4 regions of the Foliimonas ilicis genome follow, and region 4 is predicted to be linked to each of the others. Evidence: riboswitches for the same ligand, from Rfam matches in the RefSeq annotation. Region 4 holds a riboswitch; each other region holds the start of a gene.
What was found. A riboswitch is a leader RNA that binds a small molecule or an ion and turns the genes downstream of it on or off. The one in region 4 is predicted to bind cobalamin.
Positions count from the first base shown of each region.

Region 1: another riboswitch for cobalamin. It lies ahead of ABFT80_RS11125 (CbtB domain-containing protein); the one in region 4 lies ahead of ABFT80_RS17585 (aromatic ring-hydroxylating oxygenase subunit alpha).
Region 2: another riboswitch for cobalamin. It lies ahead of ABFT80_RS11335 (DUF1636 family protein); the one in region 4 lies ahead of ABFT80_RS17585 (aromatic ring-hydroxylating oxygenase subunit alpha).
Region 3: another riboswitch for cobalamin. It lies ahead of nrdH (glutaredoxin-like protein NrdH); the one in region 4 lies ahead of ABFT80_RS17585 (aromatic ring-hydroxylating oxygenase subunit alpha).

Region 1 covers NZ_JBDUUH010000004.1:158,800-162,282, forward strand. Annotated here, with positions in the region: gene cbiB (adenosylcobinamide-phosphate synthase CbiB) at 1-113, shown strand, start outside; gene cobO (cob(I)yrinic acid a,c-diamide adenosyltransferase) at 110-727, opposite strand; gene cobU (bifunctional adenosylcobinamide kinase/adenosylcobinamide-phosphate guanylyltransferase) at 727-1,242, opposite strand; gene ABFT80_RS11120 (CbtA family protein) at 1,235-1,987, opposite strand; gene ABFT80_RS11125 (CbtB domain-containing protein) at 2,003-2,182, opposite strand; cobalamin riboswitch at 2,221-2,413, opposite strand; gene ABFT80_RS11130 (heparan-alpha-glucosaminide N-acetyltransferase) at 2,587-3,483, shown strand, end outside.
Region 2 covers NZ_JBDUUH010000004.1:197,172-200,654, reverse strand. Annotated here, with positions in the region: gene cobW (cobalamin biosynthesis protein CobW) at 1-834, opposite strand, end outside; gene ABFT80_RS11335 (DUF1636 family protein) at 831-1,244, opposite strand; cobalamin riboswitch at 1,280-1,482, opposite strand; gene ABFT80_RS11330 (pyridoxine/pyridoxamine 5'-phosphate oxidase) at 1,666-2,316, shown strand; gene ABFT80_RS11325 (winged helix-turn-helix domain-containing protein) at 2,336-3,483, opposite strand, start outside.
Region 3 covers NZ_JBDUUH010000001.1:709,375-712,857, forward strand. Annotated here, with positions in the region: gene metE (5-methyltetrahydropteroyltriglutamate--homocysteine S-methyltransferase) at 1-229, shown strand, start outside; gene ABFT80_RS03470 (acyl-CoA thioesterase) at 226-1,020, shown strand; cobalamin riboswitch at 1,069-1,292, shown strand; gene nrdH (glutaredoxin-like protein NrdH) at 1,598-1,819, shown strand; gene nrdI (class Ib ribonucleoside-diphosphate reductase assembly flavoprotein NrdI) at 1,834-2,241, shown strand; gene nrdE (class 1b ribonucleoside-diphosphate reductase subunit alpha) at 2,217-3,483, shown strand, end outside.
Region 4 covers NZ_JBDUUH010000008.1:65,440-68,922, reverse strand. Annotated here, with positions in the region: gene ABFT80_RS17590 (hybrid-cluster NAD(P)-dependent oxidoreductase) at 1-66, opposite strand, end outside; gene ABFT80_RS17585 (aromatic ring-hydroxylating oxygenase subunit alpha) at 256-1,503, opposite strand; cobalamin riboswitch at 1,624-1,827, opposite strand; gene ABFT80_RS17580 (IS1 family transposase) at 2,103-2,462, opposite strand; gene ABFT80_RS17575 (IS1/IS1595 family N-terminal zinc-binding domain-containing protein) at 2,459-2,809, opposite strand; gene metH (methionine synthase) at 2,956-3,483, opposite strand, start outside.

The DNA.
Region 1 (3,483 bases), on a different contig from region 4:
CTGGAGGGCGGCGCGAAGCCAACCCCGCCGACATCAGAAAAGCGCTGCGGCTTTACTGGACAGCCGATGCCCTGCTGGTCGTGCCTTTCGGGCTGATTGCAGTGCTTATCTAAAACTCGATGCCTTTTTGGGCTTTTACCCCCGCCGAGAAATGGTGCTTTACCGCGCCCATTTCAGTGACGAGATCGGCAGCGTCGGTCAGCAACGGTTTCGCGTTGCGTCCAGTGACGACGATATGCAGCCCCTCGCGGCGCGCCTTTAAAGCGGCGACGACGTTTTCGAGATTCAGATAATCGTAGCGCAGTGCGATATTGAGCTCGTCGAGCACGATCAAATCGATCGAAAAGTCGGCGATCAATTCAAGCGCCTTGCTCCACGCTGCCTCGGCTGCTGCAACGTCGCGCTTCAAATCCTGCGTTTCCCAAGTAAAACCCTCGCCCATCGTGTGCCAGACGACGCGGTCGCCGAACGCGGCAAAGGCGTCCTTTTCGCCCGTATGCCATGCACCTTTGACGAATTGCACGACGCCAACGCGTTTTCCATAGCCAAGCATGCGCAATGCGAGGCCGAAGGCGGCCGTGGTCTTGCCTTTGCCGGGACCGGTATTGACGATCAGAAGCCCCTTTTCGGTGACGGTCTTGCCCGCCACTTCGGCGTCCTGCACCGCCTTGCGTTTCGCCATCTTGGCGCGGTGCTTCTGTTCTTCCCGCTCGTCTATGTCTTTCATCATTTCACCTGCATGGGCAGACCGGCCACCATGAAAAGCACGCGGTCTGCGCGGGCAGCGATCTGCTGGTTCAGCCTTCCGGCTGCGTCGCGAAACCGTCTGGCCAGCGCGTTATCGGGCACTATGCCGAGGCCAACCTCGTTCGAAACCACGAACCATGGCCCGCGCGGATTCGACAATTGAGCTTCGAGAATCCCGCATTCGTGTTCCACATCATGTTCGGCAAGCATGTGATTGGAAAGCCAGAGCGTCAGGCAATCCACAAGCAGAGGACGGCCATCGGGTACGCGCGCGATTGCTTCGGCAAGATCGAGCGGCGCGTCGATCGTTTCCCACCCCTCGCCGCGACGCGAGCGATGGGTCGCGATGCGATCCGTCATTTCCTCATCATAGGCCTGCGCTGTTGCGATATAGGCCCAAGGCGTTGGAAATGACGTTGCAAGCTGCTCGGCGTGGCCGCTCTTTCCAGAACGCGCACCGCCGAGCAGAAAGGTCAGATGTCCGCGTTCAGGCAAAGCTGTCCCGCAGACCCTGCGCCGACGCAACGAAACGGTTGCGAATGACGCCCGCAACCGCGCCCAGTACGACCCAGAAAATCAGATTGGTGATCGTGACTGCGACGACGAACTGATGGTGCAGATCGCCCGGAACCGCAGTGTCGTGGCTTTCCGGCTGTGGCGCACCGATGATGTGCGGCACGACGAGAAGCGCGACACCGATCAACGCAAAGGCGATGGAAGTGCGAAACGCGATCAGCCAAAGTCCGGCAGCAGTAGCAATGACGGTGCCGATCCACCAAACCTGACGCGCGGCCAGATCGGCGGCAGGCATGCCGGGAAGTTCCGGCGGAAGGCCAAGGCCCGGCGCCAGCGTAAAGACTGCAAAGCCCGCAAAACCCCAGAATACGCCCTGACGCCAGCCGACTATGCCGCCGGCGAGTTCGGACACGGCGACAAGAACGAGCGCGAAGCCGATGCCGGTGATGACATTGGCCAAAGCGGTATAGGCATAGCGCTCAAAGCCGTCTTCAGGCGCCCATGCCTCTTCTTCATGTTCGTGAGCGGCAGGGGCGGCTTCGGCTGTCTGGCCGTCTGCTGCGGGTGCCGCAGTGTCATGCGAATGGCCTTCGTCGGCATTCTCGTAGGTTTCCGCATGAAGGATCAGCGGAACAGTTGCGTAGGCCTGAAGGGCCGTCATCAGAATGCCGGACACAAGCCCGGCGAGCGCCGCTATGAAAACGACGTTACGAAACAGTGTCATGATGTCAGACCTTCCTTAGTGGCAGGGAAACGCCATCGAATGGCGATAATCATGGCCGGCATTGTGCATCACATCCATGTGTGAAAAGCCGACAAAGCCGACGACGAAAATTCCCAAAAGTGCCGCGAAGCTCAACTGGGTGACGCGAGAGGCCGAGGAGGCCGATGCGCCGAGCGCGGAAGTTGCTGTATTCATGTCCAATCCTTTGGCCCTCCACCCGAGGGCTGCGATTTAAGTTTCTTCCGTCATCGGCAGGTCTCCTGGCTTGCGGATTAAAGCGCCCTTCCCCGCCTTCCCGAAGCTTTTGCTTCAGTGGCATCTGGGGAGAGCTGCCGCTTACAGTTGCGGGGGCAGCCGCGGATTTGAACCGAAATTCTCACCGCATTCCCTATTGTTCCAATTGGAACCGACGACAGGCTCACTATATTGAAATGTTACGTCGCAGCAAACCAAATTACGCCACGTAACCTTCCCGAAACGTCATGAAAGCGGTTGAAACATTCCGGCTACACCCGGTTTCGATGCAAATTTTCGCAGGCTCGCCTAAGATTACGGATGTGAGCAGTCGATTCCCGGCTGCGTTCCGAGTCTGTTGCGCAATGAATGTTCAGCCTGTGCCGCCCAAAAAGACGCCGCGGCTCTCCGCAGTCGATCTGGCGCGCGGTGCGGCTCTGGTCGCGATGGCGATCTATCATTTCACCTGGGATCTTGAGTTTTTCGGCTATACCGATCCGGGCATGACGGCGCATGGCGGCTGGAAGCTCTTTGCCCGCTGCATCGCCTCCAGCTTCCTGTTTCTGGTCGGCTTCAGCCTGTTTCTCGCCCATGTGAACGGCGTTCGCTGGCGAAGCTTCTCGTGGCGCTTGGCGATGGTTGCCGGGGCGGCATTGGCAATCTCTGCCGTGACCTATTTCGCGGTGCCCGGCGGTTTCATCTTCTTCGGTATTCTGCATCAGATCGCATTGGCAAGCGTGCTCGGCCTGGCCTTTTTGCGTGTCCCTGCCGTGGTTACAATATTGGCCGCCGCTGCAGTCATTGCGGCGCCATTCTTTCTCCGCTCACCGTTTTTCGACCATGCGGCGTTCTGGTGGGTCGGGCTTTCCTCGGTCAATCCGCGTTCAAACGACTATGTGCCGCTCTTTCCATGGTTCGGCGCGGTGCTGCTTGGTCTTGCCTCGGCCAAAATCGCCTATGGCACCGGCCTTCTGGAGCGTCTGGCGCCTTACACGCCCGGAAGCTGGGCAAAGCCCGTGCTGTTTGCAAGCAAACACAGCCTGGCATTCTATCTGATCCATCAGCCGGTGCTGATTGCCTGCATCTGGCTGTTCTCGCAGATCGTGCCGGCACAGGTCGAAACCCGCGAAGTGCAATTTCTGAAATCGTGCCAGACATCCTGTGAGGAACTGCGCGACACCGAATTCTGCACCGCCTATTGCGTCTGCATGCTGGATTCCATCCAGGCCGAAGGCGCGCTCGACAAGCTCTTCACAGGCGGC
Region 2 (3,483 bases), on a different contig from region 4:
GGCGGCCTTGGCAACGCGGACAGCAAGCTCGTCGGGGTTCGAGATCGACGGGATTTCGATGACGAAGGTGTCGAAATCGTCATGCTCGTGGTCGAACGCGCCATCGTGATGCGTCTTGCGGTTTTCGATGTCGTCTTCCACGGCAAGACCGAGGCCGAGCAGCACCGATGGATCGACCTTGCCGTTGGACGATTGCACGATCTTGACCGCGCGCTTGATGTGCTGATCGATCACCGCATTGGCGCGGGCGACACCCGCATCGTCCATCAGGTCGCGCTTCGACAGGATGATGAGGTCGGCGCAGGCCACCTGGTCCTCGAAGACTTCTTCGACGGGATCATCATGGTCCAGCGTTTCATCTTCGGCGCGCTGGGCGGCGAGCGCATCCATGTCGGACGCGACCTTGCCTTCGGCGAGTGCCGGACCATCGACAACGGCAATGACGCCGTCCACCGTCACGCGGCTTTTGATGGCGGGCCACTGGAATGCCTGAATCAGCGGCTTCGGCAGGGCAAGGCCCGATGTCTCGATCAGGATGTGATCGACTTTCGGTTCCAGCGAGAGAATCTGGTCGAGGGCGGGTGCAAAATCGTCGGCCACAGTGCAGCAGATGCAGCCATTGGCCAGTTCGACGATGTTTTCTTCCGGGCAATCCTCGACGCCGCAGCTTTTCAGAATGTCGCCATCGATGCCGACATCGCCGAATTCGTTGACGATGATCGCGAGGCGGCGGCCTTTCGAGTTTTCGAGCAGATTGCGAATGAGCGTGGTTTTGCCTGCACCCAGAAAGCCGGTGACGACGGTGCAGGGAACGCGAGAAACGGTAGAGGTCATGAATTGTCCTTCAGAATATCGATCGGAGGAATGCGCGCGATGAGCCCGCGCTTCAGAGAATCAGGGCGACCACGCCACGGAATGAGAAGATCGAGCGAGCTTGCGAAAAGCTTTGCGCCCTCGACGAGATCGTCGCCGCTTTCAATTGTAAGGCCGCCGAAGACATAGCTCCACGCGCCATCGCGCAGAACGGCGGCGCTGAGCCGGCGCTTGCAATTGCCGAGGCATTCGACCTCGCGCACCTTGATGTTCGTATTTGCTGCGGCGCGGCGCGTGTCATCAGCGAGAACAACGCCGGCGCGGGGCGGGCCGTCGGAACCGTTTTCATCGCGACACGACGAACACACGACGATTGTGACATCGCTCGCGGCGCCGGCGTCCGGTTCGGGAAATTTACCGTCAAAGTCCAAGCAGTACTCCTTTCCCGGGACACCCGCCGGGCAGTCGGATTATGTTCTAGACGGCAGGTCTCCTGGCTCGCGAGTCGTCACCTTTGCCGCCTTCCCGGGGAAAACCCAGTGGCCTTCGGCTAAGGCTTTTCGCTTACAGTTGCGGGGACAGCTTCGGCTTCGAGACTGAAAATCTCACACCGAATTCCCTCTTAGCTCCTTTCCATGAAGAAAGGAGACCGTCACGTCGCGCAATCTAGGCTTTGCGCCGGTATCGTGTCAACGCGCCGCTAAGCCCGCGCGGCGCATGACACGGGAAGATTGCCGCATCTGTGTCATTGATTTCCAGCGATGCAAAGGTCTATTCCTGCTTCGATCCCGGTCGGGTAATGATCATCGAAAGACAATGAGCAGCAAAGCAGTGACGAACGCAGATAATTCAATGAAAGACCAGCTACGCAGCCTGCCTTCGCTGAAAGGTCCATTTCGCGATGTGGATATGGGCGATTTGCCCGATACGCCGCGCGCGGCCTTTCGACTATGGCTGGAGGAGGCGATTGCAGAGGGCATAAAAGAACCTCACGCCATGACGCTTTCGACCGTCGACGAGCAGGGCTGGCCCGATGCACGCGTTCTCATTCTAAAGAATGTCGATAAGCGCGGCTGGCACTTCGCCATAAAGGCCGACAGCCCCAAGGGGCAGCAGATTGCAGAAGCCCGTCACGTCGCGCTGACATTCTACTGGCCGCAATTGGGACGGCAGATTCGTCTGCGCGGAGAGGCGATCGAGCTTCCGAGCGAAGAATGCGCTGAAGACTTTCTCGGTCGTCCGATCGGATCGAAAATCAGCGCACTGGCCTCGAAGCAGAGCCAAATTCTGGACACGCCGGATGAATTCAAGCGCCGTATAGGCGAGGCGAAAGAGTTTCTGGAAGCCAACCCGGAACATATTGCGCCTGCGTGGAAGGTCTATGCGGTTGCGCCTTCCGTGGTCGAGTTTTGGCAAGGCGCGACGGACCGCGTTCATAAGCGATTGCGGTATGTGCGTTCTGAGACCGGTGAAAACTGGAAAAAGCAGGTTCTTTGGCCGTAATGGTAGAACAGCCCCGCTGCTATAGCGATCTGAGGAGCGCTGGTGCGAGATCGCCTTTTTCGTAGATTTCAAGGCGCTCGAGCCCCAGCCATTCCTGCATGAGGCGCAGCTCGTCCAAGAGTTCCGATGCGGTTTCGGGCGATGCGCCGGGTTCGGCGTGCGAAGCAAGAACGCGCAAGACGCTTGCGGCGCGGTCGGCTTTCAGGTCGAGGCGGGCAACCAGTCTTTCGCCAAGCAGGAACGGGAAGACGTAGTAGCCATATTGGCGCTTGTGGGCGGGCGTGTAGATTTCGATCCGGTAGCGGAAATTGAACAGGCGTTCGGTGCGCGCGCGCTCCCATATCAGTGGATCGAAGGGCGCGAGCAAAGCGCGCGCCTGCACTTTCCGCGGCATACGCGCTGCGGTGTGAAGATAGGCCTGATGCTGCCAGCCTTCGACGCGCACGGGCAGGAGCGTGCCTTCCTCTACCAGTTCGCCGATGCGGTCCTTCACGTCGGCGGGCGAGAGGCGGAAATAGTCGCGCAAATCGTTGATCGTCGCGACGCCCAGCGCTCGTGCCGAAATGCGCAGCAATTCGCGATGCGCATCGGCGGGCGAGGGCGGCGGCGCGGAGACGAGCTCCGCGGGCAGCACGCGTTCAGGCAGGTCATAAAGCCGTTCAAACCCGCGCCGCGATGCGGCCGTCAGCCTGCCTGCCCAAAACAGCCATTCGAATGCCTGCTTGGCATCGCTCCAGCCCCACCAGCCGCCCGGACCCTTGGGGCCTTCCATTTCGGATGCGGCAGTTGGGCCGCGGTTTGAGACTTCCTGAAATATCTCCTCGATATAGTCGGCGCGCTCGCGCCTGAATTTCGCGAGGCCGGAATACATTTCGCCGCTTTGCGCGCGCTCCATGCGCCAGCGCATAAGAGGGTATGTCTCGATCGGCAGAAACGAGGCCTCATGTGCCCAATATTCGAAAAGGATGCGCTTTTTCGGACCAGCCGCATTGTCGAGCACTTCGCGCGGGTAGTTCCCGAGTCGCGAGAAGAGCGGCATATAATGAGCGCGCACGACGACGCTGACGGAATCAATCTGCAGCAGGCCGATGCGCGAAAGCACCTTGTTCAGATGGCGCCGGCTTATTTCGCCGGCGGGCCTCGCCTCGGCAAAGCCTTGCGCGGCGA
Region 3 (3,483 bases), on a different contig from region 4:
CGTCTACGACATCCATTCGCCGCGGGTGCCTGAAGTTGCCGAAATCGTCGATCTGCTCGAAAAGGCAACGGAAAGCCTGCAGCCCCAGCAGCTCTGGGTAAATCCCGATTGCGGTCTGAAGACACGCAAATGGGACGAGGTAAAACCGGCATTGGTCAATATGGTCGCCGCCGCAAGGCAACTTCGCGACCGCGCCGGAGCCGAGAGCAAGGTTCTCCAGAGCGCATGACAAAATCGGAAATCATTGAAGAAGCGCCGGGAGAAATCCCGGCGTTGAGCCGTTTGATCGACATTGTCTTGCCCAGTGACACGAACCATCACGGTACGCTGTTTGGCGGTGCCAGTTTTGCGCTGATGGACCGCATAGCCTTCATCGCGGCAACGCGTCACGGCAGGGTGCCATTCGTAACGGCGTCCTGCGACCGCGTCGATTTCCGCACGCCGGCACATGTCGGGGACCTTGTAGAACTGACCGCCCGCCCGACGCGGGTGGGGCGAAAATCGATGGTCATCGAAGTCGATATGGTCGCGGAAAATCTGGTCGGAGGCGAACGGCATCTTTGCACGCGCGGCTGCTTCACCATGGTCGCAGTGCCTGAAGACAAGACTGCCGGATGGCAGTTGCCGCCGATCCAAATGCCGGATGACTCCGTCGATGACGATACTTTGAGGATGACGGATATTGTCTTTGCCGATCAAGCCAACAGTTTTGGCAAAATGTTCGGCGGCGAAGCGCTTGCCCAAATGACCAAAGCTGCCTTCGTCGCGGCCAGCCGTTACAGCAGGCAGATGACGGTTCTGGCATCGTCCGAAAAGATCGATTTCAAATCACCGATCCCGGTCGGCGCGATTATCGATGTCTTCGCCAGGATCGTTTCCGTCGGGCGGACATCCATGCGGATAGAAACGGAACTATGGTCGGAAATCCTTAACACCGGGGAGCCCCGCCTGACGGCAGTGGGGATTTTTATCATGGTCGCTGTTGATAAAAATCACCGTCCCTTGCAATTGCCGGCATAAGACGAGTATAGCCCCATCATAGGCGTTGACGAGAATTTAACCTCGTCTACTATATCTAGTGTTCGAGGTTCTTTCGATTCGCAAGGATCGGAAGCTAAGACGGGAATACGGTGAGCGGTTGCCAATTGGCTGCCGCAATGCCGGAGCTGCCCCCGCAACTGTAAGCGGCGAGCGGTCATTCACGAAAGCCACTGAAGCGGCGTGCTTCGGGAAGGTGAGAATGATTGCTGCGACCCGCGAGCCAGGAGACCTGCCTCGATCGAGAACGTCCACGGGCGGGGTGCCCGGAAGGTCGCGATGCATTTTGCGGAAATGATCCCGCTTGTGCCGCTTCCCCCAAACTCCGCCATGAGCAACTTCGGGGTGAAGACTATGTCGAAATTTTTAAGCACGCGTAGACGCGAGTAACCGGGCAGATCATGCCCGGCTTAACGCACGTCTCTTTGAAAGAGACTGCGAGGGTCCGGGCGGCCTGCAAGGCGACAACAGAGCGCACAATCAGAATTTGAACCTTCGAACGGGCATCGGCGGATGCGCGATCGATTTCCTATGCCTTTTTGAAAACAACGAGGAAGCCATGAACATCACGGTCTACAGCAAGCCTGCCTGCGTCCAGTGCACCGCAACGACACGCGCGCTCGATCGCCAGGGCATCGAATATGACATCGTCGATGTCTCCGCAGATGCAGCAGCCTTCGATCTGGTGCAGGGACTTGGCTATCGTCAGGTGCCGGTGGTGATTGCCGGAGAGCAGCATTGGGCAGGCTTCCGGCCGGATATGATCAGCTCGCTCTCCTGATCGAAGAAACGGCGATGGGCGATATCGTTTATTTTTCCAGCCGGTCGGAAAACACCCATCGCTTTGTCGCAAAGCTGGGCATGTGTGCCGCGCGCATACCGATAAGCCCAGCCGACGAACTCAACGTCGATCGTCCCTTCGTTCTCGTCCTGCCGACCTATAGCGGGGCGGGCGGCAAGGGAGCCGTTCCAAAACAGGTGATCCGCTTTCTCAATGACGCGGAAAACAGATCGAATATTCGCGGCGTGATCGCCGCGGGAAACAGCAACTTCGGTGCGACCTACGGGCTCGCGGGCAAGATCGTCTCCACCAAGTGCCAGGTGCCTTACCTCTACAGGTTCGAGCTTCTGGGCACGGCGGAAGACGTCGCCAATGTCAGACATGGATTGGAACGATTTTGGAAACGGCAAGCACTCTCCTGACGCGCGATGCGGACGAAAAGCCGCTCAACGATTTCCCGCTTCCGAGCGGCGACCGGCCTGCAAAAAAGGCCGAGACGGCGCTCGATTATCATGCGCTGAACGCCATGCTGAACCTCTATGACGAGGAGGGGCGCATTCAGCTCGACAAGGACAGGCTGGCGGCGCGTCAATATTTCCTCCAGCACGTCAATCAGAACACGGTGTTCTTTCACAATCTGCGGGAGAAACTCGATTATCTGGTGACGGAGAGCTATTACGAGCGCGAGGTTCTCGACCAGTATTCCTTCAATTTCGTGCGCGATCTGTTCGATCACGCTTATGCGAAGAAATTCCGCTTCCCGACCTTTCTCGGTGCCTTCAAATATTACACCAGCTACACGCTGAAGACCTTCGACGGAAAGCGCTATCTGGAGCGCTATGAGGACCGTGTGTGCATGGTCGCGCTGGCGCTTGCGCGCGGCGACGAGCAGCTTGCCCGCGATATGGTCGACGAGATCATTTCCGGCCGTTTCCAGCCTGCGACGCCGACATTTCTCAATGCGGGCAAAAAGCAGCGCGGCGAGCTTGTCTCCTGCTTCCTGATGCGCGTCGAGGACAATATGGAGTCCATCGGGCGCTCCATCAATTCGGCTTTGCAGCTTTCGAAGCGCGGCGGCGGCGTGGCCCTTTCGCTCACCAATATTCGCGAGGCAGGCGCGCCGATCAAGCATATCGAGAACCAGTCGTCCGGCATCATTCCGGTGATGAAGCTGCTGGAAGACGCATTTTCCTATGCCAACCAGCTTGGCGCGCGGCAGGGCGCTGGCGCGGTTTATCTCAACGCGCACCATCCCGACATTATGCGCTTTCTCGACACCAAGCGCGAAAACGCCGACGAGAAAATCCGCATCAAGACATTGTCGCTCGGCGTGGTCGTGCCGGACATCACCTTTGAACTGGCGAAGAACAATGAGGATATGTACCTGTTCTCGCCATATGATGTGGAGCGCGTCTACGGCGTGCCCTTCACCGAGATTTCGGTGAGCGAAAAATATCGCGAGATGGCGGATGATTCCCGCATCTCCAAGAAGAAGATCAAGGCGCGCGATTTCTTTCAGGTGCTGGCCGAAATCCAGTTCGAGAGCGGCTACCCCTACATCATGTTCGAAGACACGGTGAACAAGGCGAACCCGATCGCCGGGCGCATCACCATGAGCAATCTCTGCTCGGAAATCCTCCAGGTGAGCGAGGCCAGCGAATATA
Region 4 (3,483 bases):
CTGAAGCCGGTCGTTCCACGGCATCATCTCGTCGAGATGTTTGTAGAGGCTGACGGCGGCGTTCATGGGTGAGTGCTTTCGCAGCGAACTTCAAAGGTACGGCACTCTACGTTGCCCCCCTCTGGGCTGCCGCCCATCTCCCCCACATGGGGGGAGATCAGCCGTGTCGACGAAATTGCGTAATCTCCCCACCTGTGGGGGAGATGTCCGGCAGGACAGAGGGGGGCAACGTAGGGCACAAACATCTCCCGTCCCTCACGCCACGCTACGAAGCGCAGGCTTTTCACCATCCGCTAGGCGCGGTTCGATGAAATTGCAGTACCATTCGAGGAATTGCATCACGCCGCCTTCATGCTCCTGCGAGTACGGGCCGGGCTCATAGGCCGGCGATTTGATGCCGAAGGCGTTTTCCTCGACGATACGGCGGTCCTGATCGTTGGTTTCAGTCCAGACATGGGTGAGTTCGGCCAGATCATAATCGACGCCCTCGACCGCATCCTTGTGAACCAGCCATTTGGTCGTCACCGCCGTCTCGGTCGCGCTGATCGGCAGCACGCGGAAGGTGACAGCGTGGTCGCCAAGCACGTGATTCCATGTCGTCGGATAATGGTAGAGCAGCATCGAGCCGATGCGGTCGGTGCTGACGCTGTCGGACAGGTTCTTCTTCACCGCGCGTTTGCCCGTCATCGTGTAGCTGACAGCATCGCGCAGCAGCGGCGCACGTGTCGCGCGGAACTGACCGTCATCGGCAATGCGGAAGCGGCTGGGCAGGCCTGCTGCTTCGCATTTCTGCCAATGCGCCAGCATTTCCGGGTCGCTGTCGGCCCCATTGACGCCGGTTACAGTCGGCGCTTCCGGGAAGGTCTTGCAAAGTTCGGGATGGTTTCCGGCGCAATGGTAGCACTCGCGGTTGTTTTCCCAGACGAGCTTCCAGTTTCCCTTTTCGATGATAGTGCTTTCAAACGCGACCTTCGTCTCGCGCAATCGGTGCGGCGCTAGGTATGGCTCGATCAGCGCGCGGGCGGGCGCCAGATCGACGGGTTCATCGGCCAGGCAGATGAAGATATAGCCGCCGATGGATTCGCAGGCGACCGGCTTCAGGCCGAACTGGCTCTTATCGAAATCCTCCGCCATCTGGCGTGCGAAAAGCAGCCGTCCGTCTAGCTCGTAAGTCCACTGGTGATAGGGGCAGACGAGCTTTGCGGCCGTGCCTTTGGCGGCGCTGCAAACGCGGCTGCCGCGGTGACGGCATGAATTGTGGAAGGCGCGGATGTCGCCCTTCTGGTCGCGCACGATGACGACGGGATAATCGCCCACCTGCGCGGTGATGTAGCTGCCGGGCTTGGGAAGCTCGCAATCGTGACCGATGAAAAGCCAGTCCCGGTACCAGATCATTTCAAGGTCGAGCTTGAAATAGTCGGGGTCGGTGTAAAAGGCCTGTTCGAGGCTGAACCCATCCTTGCGGCTGCGTATCTGCCTCAGCATTTCGTTGCGTGCGTCCATGTCCTGTCCTCGCAATTAAGGACTGAACTGGTGGTGATTTCAGGGGAAGACGATCGGGCGGACGCCTGTTTCAAGGCACCGCACAATGATCTACCGCTTGACCGCCCACCGCGATCAGTCGAGTTCAAATCTCCTCAGGCTGGTTTCCGGGCTCTGGAGCTGGTCCCGCCGGACCCTCACGGACACCTTCCCAGGCCATTCGGCCCAGTGGTCTCCCACCGTGATTAGCTCCACCACCGTTGCGGGGGCAGCGCCGGATTTAAACCGGCTTCCCAATTCTCCGGCCCTGTTGAAGGGGCCAGCACCTGAAGTGGCTTCATGTAAACACTGTCGCGTCTGCACCGCCGATGCGAATGCGACATCGCATACGCGTCGGGCGACACTGGCGATGTTTAGAATTGAAGGCCGCCTATTTCGGAAGGGTGGTGCATCTCATTTTAAATAGAAACGCTTGCGGGACATCACCCCCCTCTGCCCTGCCGGGCATCTCCCCCTCAAGGGGGGAGATTGGCTATGCAACTCGCCGCCTTCATTCTGCAATGTCAGCAATTAGCGCCGCGCTTTCATGACAGGATAATCTCCACCCTTGAGGGCAGTGTTTACATTGGACTCGTAATTAGATGCCTGTTGAAGAACAGAGCGAGGGTTATGTCGAGCATCTGATGGGTTTTTGAAAAGCGCTTTGATCGACGGTTGAAGCGGGCGAGGTTGTCGCGGATCGATGAGTTGGATGCCTCGATCAGATGTGTCTGCGCCTTGGTCTGGGTATGAGGCTCGCCGATCCCCATGCGCTCGAAGGCCAGATGATAGCTGGAGTTGGCATCGGTATAGATCGCCTCGATCGTGCCCACGGCCTGTTTGACGAGCCGGTAGATGGTCATGGCGCTCGTCACGCCCTTGTCGCCGATATGATAGGCAACGACCCGGTTCTGACGGCGGCTGAAGGCGGTCCAGATCACCGCCCGCTGCTGTTTTTTTGAACGAAAGTATAGATCTCGTCCATCTCGATAATGTCGGCCTCAGTCACACAGGCTGGGCCAGACTTGGCCAGCCGCGCCTGCACGGCCTCATGCTCCTTGCGTATCCAGCGCAACACGCCGGCCGGCGAGGCGCCGACAAAGCGCGCGATTTTGCGGATGCCGACATTGTTGAGATACATGTCCACAGCCTGCGCTTTGGTTTGCGGGCTGAACCGGCGAGGCCTATCCGTACAGTAGCGTCCGCACGACCGGCAGCAATAGCGTTGCGCCCCGTCCTTGCGACCGGTCTTGCGCAAATCCTGGCTCTGGCAATTTGGACAGTCCATCCTTCTTCTCCCACCAAATCACATGACAGGCAGCAGAAGAATCCAAAAACAGTCAGATGTAAACAATGCCCCGCTTGCGGGGGAGATGCCCGGTAGGGCAGAGGGGGGTGCCCACGTTTCTGTCAAAACAGAAACCGCGCCAGGATTTACTCCGCCGCCTCCGCATGTGGCGCAGGCACATAATTCAAGATCGGCCCCAGCCACCGCTCAACCTCACGCAAAGGCATGGATTTGCGCGCAGCGTAATCCTCGACCTGATCGCGCTCGACCTTGGCGACACCGAAATAGTAGCTTTCCGGGTGCGCATAATACATGCCCGAAACCGACGAGCCCGGCCACATTGCATAGCTTTCGGTCAGCGAAACGCCGGAATTGCGCTCGGCATCGAGCAACTCGAACAAGGTCGCCTTTTCGGTATGATCGGGCTGCGCCGGATAGCCGGGTGCCGGGCGGATGCCGCGATATGGCTCGCCTATCAACTCGTCCGGCTGCAGATTCTCGTCGTGCGCATAGCCCCAATATTCCTTGCGCACGCATTCATGCATGCGCTCGGCAAAGGCTTCCGCGAAACGGTCGGCAAGCGCCTTGACGAGGATCGAGGAATAATCGTCGTTGGCACGCTCGAAACGCTCGGCAATCGCCACTTCCTCGATGCCCGCCGTGACCACGAAGCC